DNA from 4 places in the Planococcus sp. SE5232 genome. Region 1 is predicted to be linked to each of the others. Evidence: predicted binding sites of a transcription regulator. Region 1 holds the regulator's gene; each other region holds the start of a gene.
What was found. Region 1 encodes LexA, which represses DNA repair genes until DNA is damaged. Its sites were predicted from a motif close to CGAACATATGTTCG; they were not measured.
Positions count from the first base shown of each region.

Region 2: a site for LexA is predicted at 2,281-2,294, ahead of parE (DNA topoisomerase IV subunit B). Genes of this name have one in related genera too.
Region 3: a site for LexA is predicted at 2,535-2,548, ahead of ACRC6Q_RS17940 (carbohydrate kinase). Genes of this name have one in related genera too.
Region 4: a site for LexA is predicted at 2,377-2,390, ahead of uvrB (excinuclease ABC subunit UvrB). Genes of this name have one in related genera too.

Region 1 is NZ_JBOGCP010000001.1:1,539,986-1,544,202, reverse strand. It holds gene tkt (transketolase) at 1-785, opposite strand, end outside; gene ACRC6Q_RS07220 (DUF896 domain-containing protein) at 874-1,107, opposite strand; gene ACRC6Q_RS07215 (YneB family resolvase-like protein) at 1,166-1,819, opposite strand; gene yneA (cell division suppressor protein YneA) at 1,816-2,133, opposite strand; gene lexA (transcriptional repressor LexA) at 2,299-2,919, shown strand; gene ACRC6Q_RS07200 (class I SAM-dependent DNA methyltransferase) at 2,989-3,723, opposite strand; gene ACRC6Q_RS07195 (hypothetical protein) at 3,821-4,015, opposite strand; gene ACRC6Q_RS07190 (hypothetical protein) at 4,079-4,217, opposite strand, start outside.
Region 2 is NZ_JBOGCP010000002.1:199,705-203,921, reverse strand. It holds gene ACRC6Q_RS09840 (acyl-CoA thioesterase) at 1-434, shown strand, start outside; gene ACRC6Q_RS09835 (hypothetical protein) at 418-726, shown strand; gene ACRC6Q_RS09830 (HesB/YadR/YfhF family protein) at 742-1,032, opposite strand; gene plsY (glycerol-3-phosphate 1-O-acyltransferase PlsY) at 1,055-1,645, opposite strand; gene ACRC6Q_RS09820 (CoA-binding protein) at 1,776-2,189, shown strand; gene parE (DNA topoisomerase IV subunit B) at 2,309-4,217, shown strand, end outside.
Region 3 is NZ_JBOGCP010000007.1:35,164-39,380, reverse strand. It holds gene mreBH (rod-share determining protein MreBH) at 1-778, opposite strand, end outside; gene ACRC6Q_RS17950 (hypothetical protein) at 956-1,096, opposite strand; gene ACRC6Q_RS17945 (aminopeptidase) at 1,182-2,414, opposite strand; gene ACRC6Q_RS17940 (carbohydrate kinase) at 2,564-3,658, shown strand; gene ACRC6Q_RS17935 (pseudouridine-5'-phosphate glycosidase) at 3,655-4,217, shown strand, end outside.
Region 4 is NZ_JBOGCP010000005.1:78,962-83,178, reverse strand. It holds gene uvrA (excinuclease ABC subunit UvrA) at 1-317, opposite strand, end outside; gene uvrB (excinuclease ABC subunit UvrB) at 324-2,306, opposite strand; gene ACRC6Q_RS16160 (IDEAL domain-containing protein) at 2,568-2,810, opposite strand; gene ACRC6Q_RS16155 (competence protein ComK) at 2,988-3,542, shown strand; gene ACRC6Q_RS16150 (ABC1 kinase family protein) at 3,805-4,217, opposite strand, start outside.

The DNA.
Region 1 (4,217 bases):
GCATCCGCTTTACCGGATTTATTTGGAGCTCCGTAACCGATAACGGTTTTGACTTCAATCAATGTCGGCTTGTCTGAAGATTCCTTGGCTTGTGCAATTTTTGCGGACAAGTCGTCCAATACATTGCCATCATCTACGCGCAAGTAATTCCATCCATATGATTCAAAACGCTTTTGAACGTTTTCAGAGAAACTTTTGCCAAGTGGCCCGTCCAATGAAATGTCGTTGCTATCATACAATACAACCAATTTATTTAATTTTAGATGGCCGGCAAGGGAAATGGCTTCTCCCGCCACGCCTTCCATCAAATCTCCATCACCGCACAAAGCGAATGTGTTGTGATCTACGATGTTCATCTCATCTTTATTATAAGTAGCTGCTAAGTGACGTTCAGCCATCGCCATACCAACTGCCATGCCAATTCCTTGGCCGAGTGGTCCGGTCGTTGCTTCAACGCCTGTAGTGTGGCCGTATTCAGGATGTCCTGGTGTTTTCGAATCCCATTGGCGGAAATTTTTGATTTCATCCATTTCCAAACCATAGCCGCTCAAGTGAAGAAGGCTGTATAGAAGCATGGAACCATGTCCTGCCGATAACACAAAACGGTCACGGTTAAACCAGTCCGGGTTTTTCGGGTTATGGTTCATGTGTTTTGTCCACAATGTATACGCCATTGGAGCTGCGCCCATTGGCAATCCTGGATGGCCAGAATTTGCTTTTTCGATTGCATCGATGGAAAGTGTACGAATTGTTGTCACTGCAAGTTGGTCTGCGTGGGTTGACATAGTAACATCCTCTCTCAAACAAAAAATTTAATCCCTTTCTAGTTTAGTCAACAATAGTAAAGAATACAATAAAAAAGAGAATAAGTATTTAATTCAAATACTTATTCTCTCGAATATTTTTGACCTTTTCAGGAGTTACATCATTTCCTTCCGGGTCTATCACTTTTACATTTTCGATTGTGCCACGCATTGTCTTACGGAAAGTCTGTAAATATTCCTCACGTAATGAAGATTGTTCTTTAGCTTCTTCCTTTGACAAGCCTGTCGTTTTCGACTGGCGTGATAATTGGTTTATACGACTTAATTTGTCTGGTGATAACATAGACATCCACCTTTCTTCTTTTCATATGGTACAAAAAAAGTCAGGTTTCTGCAATGGTTTAGTCTTCCATCAGCTTTTCATACTCTTTATAACGGCGATGGACCGTCGCTTTGCTCGCCTGATATCCGAATCCCTGCAACGTAACAGCGATTTCACTGAAAGTCAGGCCATTGGTCTTCAAGCTTACAATCTGATCAATAGGGAGATCGAGACGTTCCCGCCCGTCGGGATTGCCTTTCCCTTTCAGATTCTTCTCTGGTTTATAACCGTTTTCTACAGCGCGTTTCATGCCACGTTTGATTTTGGCATTATGTATTTTGCGCTGATATTCTTCTACAATCGCTAGAATTTCAAGTACCATGTCATCCATGTCGTTTAATGAAATCGGACCACGATCTGATAACGTATAAACATCTACTCCGTACTTTTTCATCACATGCAATAGCGCGATGCGCGCATGGCCCCGGCCTAGGCGTGTTTCATCCTGTATGAACACAGCATCGACTTTATCAGTCTTAATGCTGTTCAGCATTTCCAACAGGCCATCGCGATCCATCTCGTAGCCGCTGTGCTGATCGGTAAAAACACCATCTACTTTATAGGATTGTTCAAACGCAAACTTCATCAGTTCTTCTTCCTGTCTCTCTAAGGAAGATTCCTGTGTATCTTTGGTCGTGCTGACACGGCAATAAATTAATGCGTTTTTCTTCATTCAGCATCACCTGCAAATTTACTGGTCTCATCAGGAGCAAATCTTAAATGATCACTGGGAATCTTGAGGGATTGCCCGGCGATGATTTTAGAAGTTGAAAGGTTATTCTCTTTCATAATCTCTTCTATCCATTCGTGATGGGGGGTAGTGCCACTGAACGATTCTGCTAATGTCCAGAGTGTGTCGCCTTCTTCTATTTCAACTTGGCTCATTTGTGCACTGTTTGTATTATGGGACAGGATCGCATAAAAAGTAAACACCATAATTAAAGCAAAAAACAAGATTAAGTAAGAATTTTGTCGGATGATCGTCAAATAAATCGCCTCCTGGGAATGAGTGTTCGGAATGTATGTTCTCATATTAATGCGAACAGGTGTTTTTGTCAAGAATAAAATTCGAACCTATGTTTGCATTTCACAGCCCGAGTTGGTATACTATTGGTAGAAATCAAGTAGTATTACTCAAATGAGGTGAAACTGTTGAAAAAAGTATCCAAACGCCAAGAAGACATATTGTCGTTTATAAAAGAAGAAGTCCGCTTGAAAGGCTACCCGCCATCCGTGCGTGAAATCGGGGAGGCAGTCGGTCTTGCATCCAGTTCGACCGTACACGGCCATCTAGCTCGTCTTGAAAGCAAAGGCCTGATCCGCCGCGATCCAACAAAACCAAGAGCAATTGAAGTTATCAGCACTGATGAAGCGCTTATTGATAAAAGTCCTGTATTACACGTCCCGTTAATCGGTAAGGTAACTGCCGGTATCCCGATTACGGCAATTGAAAATGTAGAAGAATACTTCCCTCTTCCCCAAAGCTATGGCACAGAAGATGATCACATCTTCATGTTGGAAATCATGGGTGAAAGTATGATTGAAGCTGGAATTTTAAATGGTGATTATGTCATTGTGAAGCAGCAGCAAACTGCTAATAACGGAGATATTGTTGTCGCGATGACTGCGGAAGACGAAGCAACAGTTAAACGTTTCTTCCGCGAAGAGAGTTACTTCCGCCTACAGCCGGAGAATTCATCGATGGATCCAATCATCGTGGATCAAGTTTCGATTCTGGGTAAAGTCGTAGGAGTTTATCGCCAAATCCATTAAACAAAAACCACCGGGAAATTTCCCGGTGGTTTTTGTTTGTATTTTTATTATGTAAACTTGACTTCCGGTTTACCGTTTCATGCAACTGAACGCTAAAATTACAGGAATTCTTTTTCTTCTAATGTACTCCTGTTCATCTTCGAAGTACTGAGGTTTCGGCTTCCCTTCCTGCAGACCAGTAACTGTAAATCCCGCCCGTGTAAGTGCCGAGAAATAACTTTCGATGGTTCGATGATGTTTCACCACTATTTTATCGATCCACGGTTCCTGCCGCTCCCCTTCTTCGAAATATTCATCTACAATCCAACTGCCTCTTCTTTCACCAGATTTTTTGCTTTCAAAAGAAGAAGTCGTCAGCGGATGCTGAACACTAAACACAAATCTCCCGTTGTCTTTCAACGACTTATAGATGTTTTGAAATAATTGGTCCACTTCGGACAAATAATGCATCACTAAGCGTGAAACGACAAGATCATATTGACTTTCCGGAAAATTGAATGCTTCCATCTTAGATCTTGTAATCTGAGCCTCTAAACCTTTTAAGTTTACTGATGCCAATCTGCACATTTGTTCCGATCCTTCCACTCCATGATAGTGCAGAGCTCCAGACTCCAGCAGCTCTTTTCCGAACAAGGCATCTCCGCACCCCAGATCCAGTACCCGCTTATTTTGGAATGCTCCCAGCAGTTCATAGATGACCGGCTTTTCAATGCTGTTGTTAGGACTTTCAAGCCGATTTCTTCTTTGCAGGAAACTTTCTAAAAAATCTTTTTCTTCGTATGCACTTGACCCTTCGTATTTCATTGTATCCCTCCATAATTCGATTTACAGTTACGTTTTAGCTCAAAAAAAGATGCTGCATAAGCAGCACCTTCCGCGCAGCTCATAGAGAAGAAATCTTCTATAATTCACTGACTTTTATATATTTAACCAAATTGATGGTGATGCGATAAATATTACCCGTTTCCGTATCAGAAATTTCATAAGTACCATTGGAAGGGATTTTGCTCAATGCCGACTCTTTATCTACTGCCTGGACGTTATGAATAAATGTATTTCCCTCATCAAAATTAAATTCTACTTGAAACGACTTCATAACAATGGCCTCCTTCTAGCTATTTACTTTGTCTTCGTGAAACAGTCTATCATACATATAATATTATTGCTGTTTATATAATTCCTTATAAACAATGACTTTAAGAGCAAGCAGTTCTTCTTCATTTAAATCTTCTTCAAGTTTTCGGATCACTTCATCAGCAGACATCGAGCCATCTTCAACACCAGACTTCATTTTAGCC
Region 2 (4,217 bases), on a different contig from region 1:
TAAGCGAAAAAGAAATAGAAATCCGTTACGCGGAAACCGATCAAATGGGGGTTGTCTATCATGCCAACTATATTATTTGGCTGGAAATCGGCCGCACCAAACTGATCGAAGACTTGGGATTCACGTATGCGGGCATGGAGAAAGATGGCTACTTGTCTCCTGTGACCGATATTTCCATTCAATATAAAGCGGCTCTCCGTTATGGACAGAAAGCCTATGTCCGAACCTGGGTGGAGGAACACGGACGCCTGCGGACCAAATACGGCTACGAAATCGTCCATGAAGACGGTGCGATTGCCGCAACCGCAACATCCGAGCATGTAGTAGTCAAAAAAGAGTCGTTCCGTCCGGTTTCCATCAAGAAAATCTATCCGGAATGGCATGAGAAATACGAAGAGATCAAAAAGCAGGCTGCCGATGGCGTTCGGAATTAAGCGGGACGAGCTGGAGCGCTGGAAACAGGGAGTCGCCAACGGACAGATTTCATTTTTGACCCATTACTGGGTGGATGAGCGCTTTCCGGGATGCAGTACGGTCACCAAAGTCGGTTGCTGCGACTTGGATAAGCTGGAGACATGGGGCAAGCAGTACGGTCTGCACCGTGAGTGGATGGATTTGCGCGGCAATTACCCCCATTTTGACTTGTTCGGCGATCGCCAAAAAGCAATCCTGCAAAATGAAGGCCAACTGGAGCAACTGAATAAACTGCAAAATAAAAAAGCATGAATTATTCATGCTTTTTTATTTTGTATATGAATAATCAAGTTCGTGTAAGTCATCATTGACGCTGACCTGTAGATTGTGGCCATCAAAATACCAGACATCGGTTTGTTCAATAAAGTAGGTGACTTGGTCCTGTTCCACCTGGACAGCCATTTCATACGGCTGATCTTTGGTTACACCCAATGAAAATCCAGGCTGCAGCTTGCTGGAACCGCCGTAGCGGACGAAAAAGCGAACTGCTTCTCCCGGAGCCACTTCCATTTCTTCTTTAAACCAATCGAGTGCGTCTTGACTGATGTTAATCTGCATATCACACGTCCTTCCACTGGGTTTACCAGTTGATTTTTGGCTCAGTTCCGGCTCGGATCCGGGAAATATTGGCACGATGGCGGAAAATGATGAACAAAGCCAGAATGTAGATGACAATCATAAACAGGTAATCTCCCGTGTAGATCCCATAAAAAGTCGTATAGATGATGAAAACGACAGCCAGGATAATAGACGACAACGACACCATTTTCGTGATCTTCAAAGCGATGAGCAGCACTGCCACCGCCATGATAAACAATGGCCATTGATAGCCAAGAAGGATACCGCCTGATGTCGCAACTGCTTTGCCGCCTTTGAATTTAGCGAACACCGGATAGATGTGGCCAATGACTGCAAGAACTCCAAGCAGCAGCGGATGAATGTCAGTTGCGATATAGAGGGGAATCAGCGTTGCAGCCGTTCCTTTCAGGATATCCAGCAGCGTGACAGCAATTCCGGCTTTCTTCCCGAGGGTCCGGAATGTGTTGGTAGCGCCTAAATTTCCGCTTCCTTGTGTGCGGATGTCCGTGTTGTAAAATAGTTTCCCGACCCATAAGGCAGACGGAATCGAGCCGAGCAGGTAAGCGAGTAGAATGGGAAGCAGTATAGTCATCATGAACTCCTTTAAAACAACCTTATTTTGTAGTATCAGTTTACCATGACTGAAGTTCTTTGAACAATAGATGGCAAATTATTCAACAGGCAGGACGAATTCGTGTATGATAGAATAAAAAGGACAGGTGATGATCTTGAACAATCCTAGCCGTGAAGAAATCAAAAACGTACTCGACAATGCGAAAACAATTGCTGTAATTGGCCTCAGTCCGAATCCGAGCCGAACTTCCCATATCGTCTCGCAATCCATGCAACGTGCCGGTTACCGCATCATCCCAGTCAATCCGCAAGCAGATACTGTGCTGGGTGAAAAAAGTTACGCTTCTTTGAGTGAGATTCCAGAAAAAGTGGATATCGTCAATGTTTTCCGGCGAAGTGAGTTTCTAGAAGATATCGCTGAAGAGTTCATGAAAATCGATTGTCCAGTGTTCTGGACACAATTAAATGTAGTTGATGAAGACGTATTCAATCGCTTGGCTGATGCAGGTTACACAGTCATTATGGACCGTTGCATCAAAGTGGAACACGCCATTCTGAAATAAGGCATTACTGCTAAAGGGCGCTCAGCGCTCTTTTTCTATGAAGTTTGACAGATGCCTACAAAATAGAATACGATTAAGAGAGATTATTATGCGAACAAATGTTTGTTGGAGGGAATTAGATGGCTAAAATTCAAAATACGGCATACAACGAAGAAGCAATTCAGGTACTCGAAGGCTTAGATGCCGTTAGAAAGCGTCCGGGGATGTATATCGGTTCGACGGATACACGCGGGCTTCACCACTTGGTCTATGAGATTGTCGATAACTCGGTCGATGAAGCGCTTGCAGGATACGGGGACAGAATTACTGTAACCATCCATGAAGACAACAGCATCAGTGTCCGGGATTATGGACGCGGCATGCCTACAGGAATGCACCGAAGCGGAAAACCCACTCCAGAAGTGATTCTGACGGTTCTCCATGCCGGAGGAAAATTCGGCCAGGGCGGCTATAAGACAAGCGGAGGCCTTCATGGCGTCGGTGCATCGGTCGTCAATGCTTTATCCGAATTTCTGGAAGTGACGATTTACCGTGACGGCAAGAAGTACCGCCAACGATTTGAAAACGGCGGCAAGCCGGCCACGACTCTGGAAGAAATCGGTTCGACAAAAGAAAGTGGCACCATGATCCACTTTTTGCCGGATGAAACTATTTTCTCCGTGTCCAAATACAATTACGAAACTCTTTCCGAACGTCTGCGCGAGTCTGCTTTCCTGTTGAAAGGATTGAAGATCGAATTGTTCGATCAACGGACAGAAGCAAAGGACATTTTTCATTACGAAACCGGCATTGAAGCGTTTGTATCTTACCTGAACGAGGAAAAAGACGTGCTTCATCCAGTAGCCTACATCGAAGGGCAGCAGGACGAAATGGAGATCGAATTTTCGTTCCAGTTCAACGATGGCTATTCCGAAACGATCCTGTCGTTCGTCAACAACGTACGGACCCGCGATGGCGGTACCCACGAAACCGGTGCAAAAGCAGCCATGACACGCGTCTTCAACGACTATGCCAGAAAAATCAACTTGCTGAAGGAAAAAGACAAAAACCTTGAAGGCTCCGACATCCGCGAAGGATTGGCAGCCATCGTTTCCGTCCGCATCCCCGAAGGCATGCTGCAATTTGAAGGGCAGACGAAAAGCAAGCTTGGAACCAGTGAAGCAAGAAGCATCGTCGATTCAGTCGTGTCCCAAAAATTGATGTATTTCTTGGAAGAAAATGCTGATCTCAGCGCTTCTTTGGTGCGAAAAGCAATTCGTGCATCACAGGCTCGAGTGGCCGCCAGAAAAGCGCGCGAAGACGCGCGAAACGGCAAAAAGCGCAAGAAATCGGACGCGTTGTTGTCCGGTAAATTGACGCCTGCCCAATCCCGCAACGCCTCGAAGAACGAATTATACCTGGTGGAAGGAGATTCGGCCGGCGGTTCTGCCAAACAAGGGCGCGACCGGACCTTCCAAGCCATCCTGCCGCTGCGCGGGAAAGTCGTCAACACGGAAAAAGCGAAACTCGAAGAAATCATGAAGAATGAAGAGATTTCAACCATCATCCACGCCATTGGCGGAGGGGTATCTTCCGATTTTTCAATCGACGACATCGCCTACAATAAAATCATCATCATGACTGATGCAGATACGGATGGAGCGCATATTCAAGTGCTGTTGCTGACATTCTTCTTTCGGTATATGAAACCATTGATCGAGGCTGGAAAAGTGTTTATTGCGCTTCCGCCGCTATACAAGGTTTCCAAAGGCATCGGCAAAAAAGAAGTGGTCGACTACGCCTGGACAGAATCGGATCTGGATGCATCGATTCAAAAAGTCGGTAAAGGCTATACACTGCAGCGCTATAAAGGTTTAGGTGAGATGAACGCAGACCAGTTATGGGAAACGACTATGAACCCAGAATCCCGTACGTTGATCCGGGTTACGATTGAAGACAGTGCACGTGCAGAACGCGGCATCACTACCTTGATGGGTGATAAAGTGGAACCGCGGCGCAGATGGATTGAAAACAACGTCGACTTCGGAC
Region 3 (4,217 bases), on a different contig from region 1:
CCAAAATAGCGGATAAGGATTCTTTCAGTGCTTCCTGCGTTTCAAGCGAGCTCAAGTTGATGGTTTTCGGCAAGCCCGTCATGATGTCGCGGCCCCGGATTTCCATGTTTTCGGCTTCGTGGGGAACGGGTGCATAGCCAATTTCCTTTTTAATATTTTCAGCGGTGCGTTCACCGATTAGGACATTATACTGTTTCCGGACGTAATGAATAATGTCTTCATCCATGCGGTCACCTGCAACTTTGACAGTATTGGATGAAACGACTCCACCAAAAGAGATGATGCCGACTTCCGTTGTGCCGCCGCCGATATCCACGATAACGCTTGCGACCGGTTCACTGATCGGCAGTTCGGCTCCAATTGCGGCAGCCACTGTTTCTTCAATCAAGTGGACGGTTTTGGCTCCGCTTTGCTTCACGGCATCGTGAATAGCGCGGCGTTCAACCGTAGTCGCTCCAGAAGGCGTACAAACCATGACATTGGGCTTGCGAAAAGCACTTCCGAGCTGTTTTGCGGCTCTTTGCATAATAATTTTCAACAGGTCCCGTGTAACATCGAAATCTGCAATGACGCCATCTTTCAAGGGGCGGATGACGAGGATGGAATCGGGAGCTTTGCCGAGCATCGCTTTTGCCTCGTCGCCGATGGCCAGAACAGCCCGTGTTTTCGCATCCAGGGCAACCACCGAGGGCTCGTTTATAATGATGCCTTTTGATTTCGTGTAAACCAATATATTTGCAGTTCCTAAATCGATACCAATATCTATTGCAGAAAACATACGTGAATTCCTCCTATGAATAAAGACGCTGACTAGTTTGGATTCTAACATTATAGAAGATCAAGCGAAAGAGCCGAAGGGACCTAAAGTACAAGGGAAATGGATAAAAAAATTAATTATGGTATGGCTTATGGAGCTGAAAAAAACGGCTTCAGTGAAGAAGCCGTTTTTTATCGCTCAGTATTTTTTTTCAGGCATTGGATCTACATGCTCTGCATCGTGCGTGTGAAGCTCTTTTCCAAGGAAATGAAGAAGCGTGAAGAAAAACATGAAAATTACGGCCATGAAGCCGAGTACGACAGTAACACCATAAAACATAATGATAACTCCTCTCTAAACTGTAATTATCAATATTTAGTATACATGATTCTGCCGGAAAAAATAAGTGTCGAATTATCGATACTTAGAATGCCCAGTTGCCGCCGCGGAAAATCGGTTCACGGGTGCCGTCTTCCAAGACGCCGTCGATGTCCATTTCGGAAGACCCTACCATGAAGTCGACATGCGTGATGCTTTGGTTCAAGCCGTTTTTCAATAGCTCATCCTGAGACATGGTTTTTCCGCCTTCGATACAAAAAGCGTAAGCGCTTCCGATAGCGAAATGGTTTGAAGCATTTTCATCGAACAGCGTATTGTAGAATAAAATGTTTGAATCGGAAATCGGCGACTGATGAGGCACCAATGCCACTTCGCCCAGGAAATGTGAACCTTCATCTGTTGCAACAAGTTGCTTTAGGACTTCTTCACCTTGAGCAGCTGTCACTTCAACGATTTTCCCGTTCTCGAATGTCACTTTAAAATCGTCGATGATGTTTCCGCCATAGCTCAGTGGTTTTGTACTGGAAACATAGCCGTTGACACCCGTTTTATGTGGGACAGTGAAAACTTCTTCTGTTGGCATATTGGCCATGAAAGGATCGCCTTTTTCATTGATGGATCCGGCTCCACACCATAAGTGGCCATCAGGAAGAGCGACTTCCAAGTCAGTCTTTGGTGACGTGTAATGCAGTTTCGCATACTTTTTGCCGTTCAGGTAATCGACTTTCGTGTGAAGCAAACGGTCATGCTCCGTCCATGCTTCAATCGGCTGATCAAGATCTGCGCGGACTGCTTTAAAAATAGCATCCCATAAGGTATCGATCTGTTGGTCTGCCGGTACATCCGGAAAGACTTTAGCTGCCCATTTCTCAGAAGGCGCGGCAATGACAGTCCAGCTGATTTTATCTGATTGGACGTATTGGCGATATTTGCTCAATGCCTGTCCCGTCGCTTTTTGTGAAGCAGCGATGCGTTTCGAGTCGATTCCCGACAATAGATCCGGGCTTTGGGACACAACACTGATGAAAGCGGCGCCTTGTTCAGCCAATTGTTCACGTTCCTGTACTTTCCATGCAGGATAATCAGAAAACGAATCTTCCGGAGCTAATTCAAAACGCAGGCGCGAAACAGCGTCGTCATTCCAGTCGACATAGACTTGTTTGGCCCCTGATTCATAAGCCTTTTGCGTAATTAAACGAACCAAAGGTGCCGCCTCAATGGCAGCAGCGATATAAAGTTGCTGGCCGGGTTGAATATTTACTCCCACTTTTACAGCCAATTCCGCATAGCGGGCTAATTTCTCATTAAAAGATGTCAAATAAATCTCTCCTCTCATCACTTCTTATAGTAGCAATTTTCAATCACACCCTGCAATCATTTATAACGATATTCGAAATAATATTTTCACTTGCATTTTTTATTATAAAAGTTTATGATTTAAACAAATGTTTGGACGGAGGTGTTGAAATGAACCAGAAAGAAGTGGAAGTGTTGGAATTGATCCGCCGCAATCCGTATTTGTCCCAGCAGGAAATGGCGGAACGCTTGAATATGTCCAGGCCTTCATTGGCCAATTTCATCTCGAATCTCATGCGGCAAGGAAAAATTTTGGGGCGGGCTTACGTATTGCCGGAAGAAAAAACGGTTATTAGCATCGGAGGTGCCAATGTCGACAGAAAGTTTCTCATGGATCGGCCGGCGCAGATGGGGACCTCAAATCCAGCTTCCGTTTCCGGAAGTGTCGGTGGAGTTGCAAGGAACGTTGCAGAAAACTTGGGACGCCTCGGCCATTCCGTCAAGCTGCTGTCGATTGTCGGCAATGATCCTGAGTGGAATTTGATTGAAGCGGCTTCGAGCCCTTTCATGTCGACTGAATTGACAAAAGCCATGGACGGGCTTTCGACAGGAACCTATACAGCGATTTTGGAACCGGATGGTGAGATGCTGCTGGCGATGGCTGATATGAAAATCTACGATTCCCTGACACCGGACCATATCTCTAAAAATGACAGCACGTTATTGTCAGCTGCTTTTCTTGTCATCGATTTGAACTGTCCACTTGAAACAGTGGAATATGTTCGGCAGTTGGCACTGGCCAATAAAATTCCGCTCGCTGTCATCCCGGTATCCGCTCCAAAAATGGATCGGCTGGGCAAAGATTTGGCAGGCATCAGCTGGCTGATCTTGAACCGCGACGAAGCAAGCAAGTTTCTACAAATACCTATCGAATCAATGGATGACTGGCATAAGGCAGCGCAGCAGCTTTTGGATCAAGGAGCGGAAGCTGTGGTCATCACAGGAGGAAAAGATGGAGCGATAGCCGGCAATTCTGAGGGCATCCGCCATTACCATGCCATGCAAGTCGATCATGTTGCCGATGTGACAGGAGCAGGAGATGCATTTTCCAGTGCCATCGTCCACAGCGTCATGGATGGCAAGGAATTTGAATCCGTCATCCATTCAGGCATGGTCAATGCAGCAAAGACCCTGGAAAGCAATGCCACTGTCCGTCATGAACTGACAGCCATACTATTACAAAAAGAACTGGAGGAATTACAATGACATCAATGATTTCCTATTCAACTGAAGTACAACAAGCACTAGAGGACAAAAAACCGATTGTGGCACTCGAATCCACAATTATCTCCCATGGCATGCCATATCCACAGAATGTTGAGACAGCCCGTGTGGTAGAGCAGATTATTCGCGATAATGGAGCAGTTCCTGCAACCATCGCAATTATGGATGGCAAGATCAAAATCGGCTTGTCCGAGGAAGAATTGGAAATGCTCGGCAATACTCCAGGGGTTTCCAAAGTATCAAGAAGAGATATCGGCCAATTGATCGCAACCAAAAAAATCGGCGCGACAACCGTCGCAGCAACGATGATCTGTGCGGAACTTGCAGGCATCCGCGTTTTCGCTACAGGCGGCATCGGCGGGGTGCACAGAGGCGCTGAGACGACGATGGACATTTCGGCAGATTTGGAAGAACTGTCGAACACTGGAGTCGCTGTCGTTTGCGCTGGGGCAAAGTCGATTCTGGATATCGGCCTGACATTGGAGTATCTAGAGACCAAAGGTGTTCCGGTCATTGGCTACCAAACAGATGTAATGCCTGC
Region 4 (4,217 bases), on a different contig from region 1:
ATTTCCGTTACCGTCGCCACTGTGGATCGCGGATTTTTGCTGGTGGTCTTCTGATCGATCGAAATGGCCGGTGAGAGCCCTTCAATTAAGTCGACATCCGGCTTGTCCATCTGGCCCAGAAATTGGCGGGCATAAGAAGACAGCGATTCTACATAACGCCGCTGCCCTTCTGCGTAAATCGTATCAAATGCCAGGGAGGATTTACCGGAGCCTGACAGCCCGGTCATGACGACAAGCTTGTCACGCGGAATGACAACGTCGATGTTCTTTAAATTATGCGCACGTGCGCCCTGTATCCGTATTTCCTGATTCTTCAACTTCCATCATCCTTCCGCTTTCAATTCAAGCACTGTATCACGCAGTTCTGCAGCGCGTTCGAAATCAAGTGCTTTGGCCGCTTCCTTCATTTCCGTTTCAAGCAAGGTCACCAGCTTCATGCGATCTTCTTTGTTGAGTTTTTTGCCGGATACTGCTTTTGAAACATATTCTTCCGTCTCTTCCGCTGCGGCAGTTGCGCGGATGACGTCACGGATTTTCTTCTGTATGGTAATTGGCGTAATGCCATGTTTTTCATTATAGTCCGCTTGAATCGTGCGGCGGCGCGTCGTTTCATCCATCGCTTTCTGCATGGAATCCGTCACTCTATCAGCATACATGATGACGTGGCCATTTGCGTTTCTGGCTGCTCGGCCCATCGTTTGGATCAATGCACGTTCTGAACGCAAGAATCCTTCTTTATCGGCATCCAGAATGGTCACCAATGAAACTTCCGGAATATCCAAACCTTCACGCAACAGGTTGATGCCGACCAGCACATCGTAAACTCCCATCCGCAGCTCCCGGATGATTTCAATCCGTTCGAGGGTCTTGATCTCAGAGTGCAGATAATTGACTTTGATGCCGGCATCTTTCAAATAAGCTGTTAAGTCTTCCGACATCTTCTTGGTCAAGGTCGTCACCAGGACCCGCTCATTATTTTCCGCACGCTGTCGGATTTCATACATTAAGTCGTCTATCTGTCCTTCAATCGGCCGGATTTCGATGGTCGGATCAAGCAAGCCGGTCGGCCGGATGATCTGTTCCACCATCTCCGGTGTATGCTCCATTTCATAAGGTCCAGGCGTCGCCGAAACAAAGACCGCCTGGCTGATATGTTCTTCAAATTCGTCGAATGTCAACGGACGGTTATCCATAGCCGAAGGCAGTCTGAAACCGTAATCCACCAACACTTTTTTCCTTGCCTGGTCACCATTGAACATCCCGCGCACTTGCGGCAAGGTCACATGGCTTTCGTCTACGACCAAAAGAAAGTCTTCCGGGAAGTAATCGATCAATGTATAAGGTTGGGCACCCGCCGGACGAAGCGTCAAATGGCGGGAATAGTTTTCGATGCCGGAGCAAAAGCCCATTTCCCGCATCATCTCCAGATCGTAACGCGTGCGCTGTTCGAGGCGCTGTGCTTCCAGCAATTTGTCTTCCGCGCGCATTTCTTTCAGGCGCGCTTCCAATTCCTCTTCAATATTTGCAATCGCCTTGATCATTTTGTCTTCGCGCGTGACGAAGTGGGATGCTGGGAAAATGGCAACATGTTCGCGTTCACCGATAATTTCACCAGTCAAGGCATCCACTTCGCGGATACGATCGATTTCATCACCAAAAAATTCGACGCGCAGGCATCTTTCATCGCGTGATGCCGGGAAAATTTCAACCACATCTCCACGAACCCGGAATGTACCGCGAATGAAATTGATGTCGTTGCGCTCATATTGAACATCCACTAACTTTCTCAACAGCTGATTGCGTTCAATCTCCATCCCTTTGCGCAGGGAAACGACCAGTTCACGGTATTCTTTAGGCGAACCGAGCCCGTAGATGCAGGAAACGGATGCGATGACGATGACATCGTCCCGCTCAAACAAAGAACTGGTGGCGGAGTGTCGCAGCTTATCGATTTCATCATTGATGCTGGCATCTTTTTCGATGAAAGTATCCGATTGGGGCACGTAGGCCTCCGGCTGATAATAATCGTAATAACTGACAAAATACTCAACTGCGTTATCAGGAAAGAACTCCTTGAATTCGCTGTAGAGCTGGCCAGCCAGTGTTTTATTGTGGGCCATGACGAGTGTCGGTTTTTTCACCTGTTGGATGACATTCGACATCGTGTAGGTTTTACCTGTACCTGTAGCTCCCAGCAGGGTCTGACAGCGCTTGCCGTTGATGATGCCCTGCGTCAGTTCGGCAATGGCATGAGGCTGATCGCCGGCCGGTTCATAAGGTGCTTGAAGATTAAATTCCTGTTTCATATTAAGACGTCCTTCCGTTATTTCATTACTTCTACTTTACCATATGCCCTAAAAAACCACTAACAAAAAGCGAACGTATGTTTTTTATATGAAAGTAAATGAAAAAATGCACTTAAGCTGGCCAGTATAGAATGGTAAACTGCCGTTTAAAAAAAGGAATGCGTGCATCCAACCCAGGAGTTTTTCTATTATTACAGACAGAAAAAAGGGGAGTCAGATTTAACCTGACTCCCCTTTCCCCGGCTATTTCAAGACAGCCATTTATTCAGTTTCTTCGTGCTTTAAAGTTTGTAGTTGAGCAGCATATATGGTGAATGCTTTTTGGTCATGATTATCCAGGGCTTCGTCGATAAGGGTCATAAGCTGTGCTTCCTGCTGAGAACGGTGTACATGCTTTAAGAACAGATCTAAATAAATATCGTTCAGCAGTTTTTCCGCTTCCGTGATTTTTTTTGTTTGAGCCATCGCTTTCATGAAATCAGCATAAGAATAATAGTTTTCCATTCTTCCTCACCCCGAATGCTTTTCATTAGTATACATTAGCGGTATAGAATAAATCAAGATTTATTTGAAAATTCCGATGAAATAGAAAAAATTTTATTTTCAATCTAATGAGCATTGCGAAATTTCCATTTTTTATTATAATAAGGTATGTAAAGTAAATTAAGGGGGTTATTTTTCATGAGCAAAAAGAATCATAGACCGTTCTCGTATACCATCTGTGCAAATACGTATGCTCTTTTACCCTATACGGATGGCCACCGCACATGGATGCGAGTGATTGAAGACCGAAGCGAGTTAGTGGTTGAAGAGGCGGTTTATAAAACAGTGACCACTTCCTGCCGTTTCTATCGCGCTTCACTTGAAAGTGCTACACTCTATGCCCAAAAAGCAGTCGGCGTAAAACATAAACCCCCTATCATTATCGGCGAGTATTACGGCAACCCACTGATTTTCTTCCCGACCCACTCTCCAAAGAACAAGGAATGTGTCTGGTTCAATTATGACGCCGTCGATCTGATCGAAAGTGACAGCAGCGGCAAAGGCAGTATCATTTATTTAAGCAACAGCGAAACGGTTTATTTGGACGTATCACCCATTGCCTTGCGTAACCAGCACTCTTTTGCCGGTTCACTCCGCCGCTATTTCAAGAAGGCGCAACGAGTCCACAATCATCCAATGGCCTATGTAACGAAACGGACCTTTCCACCGCGGAAACAGCAGCCACGTGATTAAGTGTTTTTTCACACCACGAAAATCTTCCTAAAATATTTTCACCCCCATTGCCGCACAGCCTCTTCCTATGGCGATTCTGCATATGGACCGTCGTCTCCTTCAATTCTGTCCGCTCCTATTTCTCTAGGTTGTACATAAATCAGATTCCCGTACATCGAACAGCACAAAAAAGAGTCTCCAGCCACAGTCAGGTTAAATGACTTCAGGCGGAAACTCTTTTTTCATTGGCCAAATTCTACACCATAAAGGAGCTTGTCCATTCCTATTTAATCGATCGATACACCCATAAAGAGCCCACAAAAAATACCGATGACACCCATAGGTAAGGTTCATTCCAAAACCAGACCGATACAGAAATACCGGTGAATGACAGGATGGTGAAAATTCCTGCAAACATACGTGATTGCAAGTCGCGCCGGTATTCGCGTTCACGCCCGTCGCGATTTTCGTAATAGCGGCGGAGACGTTCCGGCTCTTCCAGGTAATTAATGACTTTCTGCGGCAGCACACGCAGCGGTCCGGTAGCGTTCAATACCCAGCGCAGGACATCTTCTTTACCGAAGATTCCTTTGCCTTCTTTCTGCGAGGAAGCCCATTCCAATATTCGTGGACGAGCCAGAGCCAATAGATCCACATTCGGGTCCAGTACATGCAGGACGCCGACAAAAATGGAAG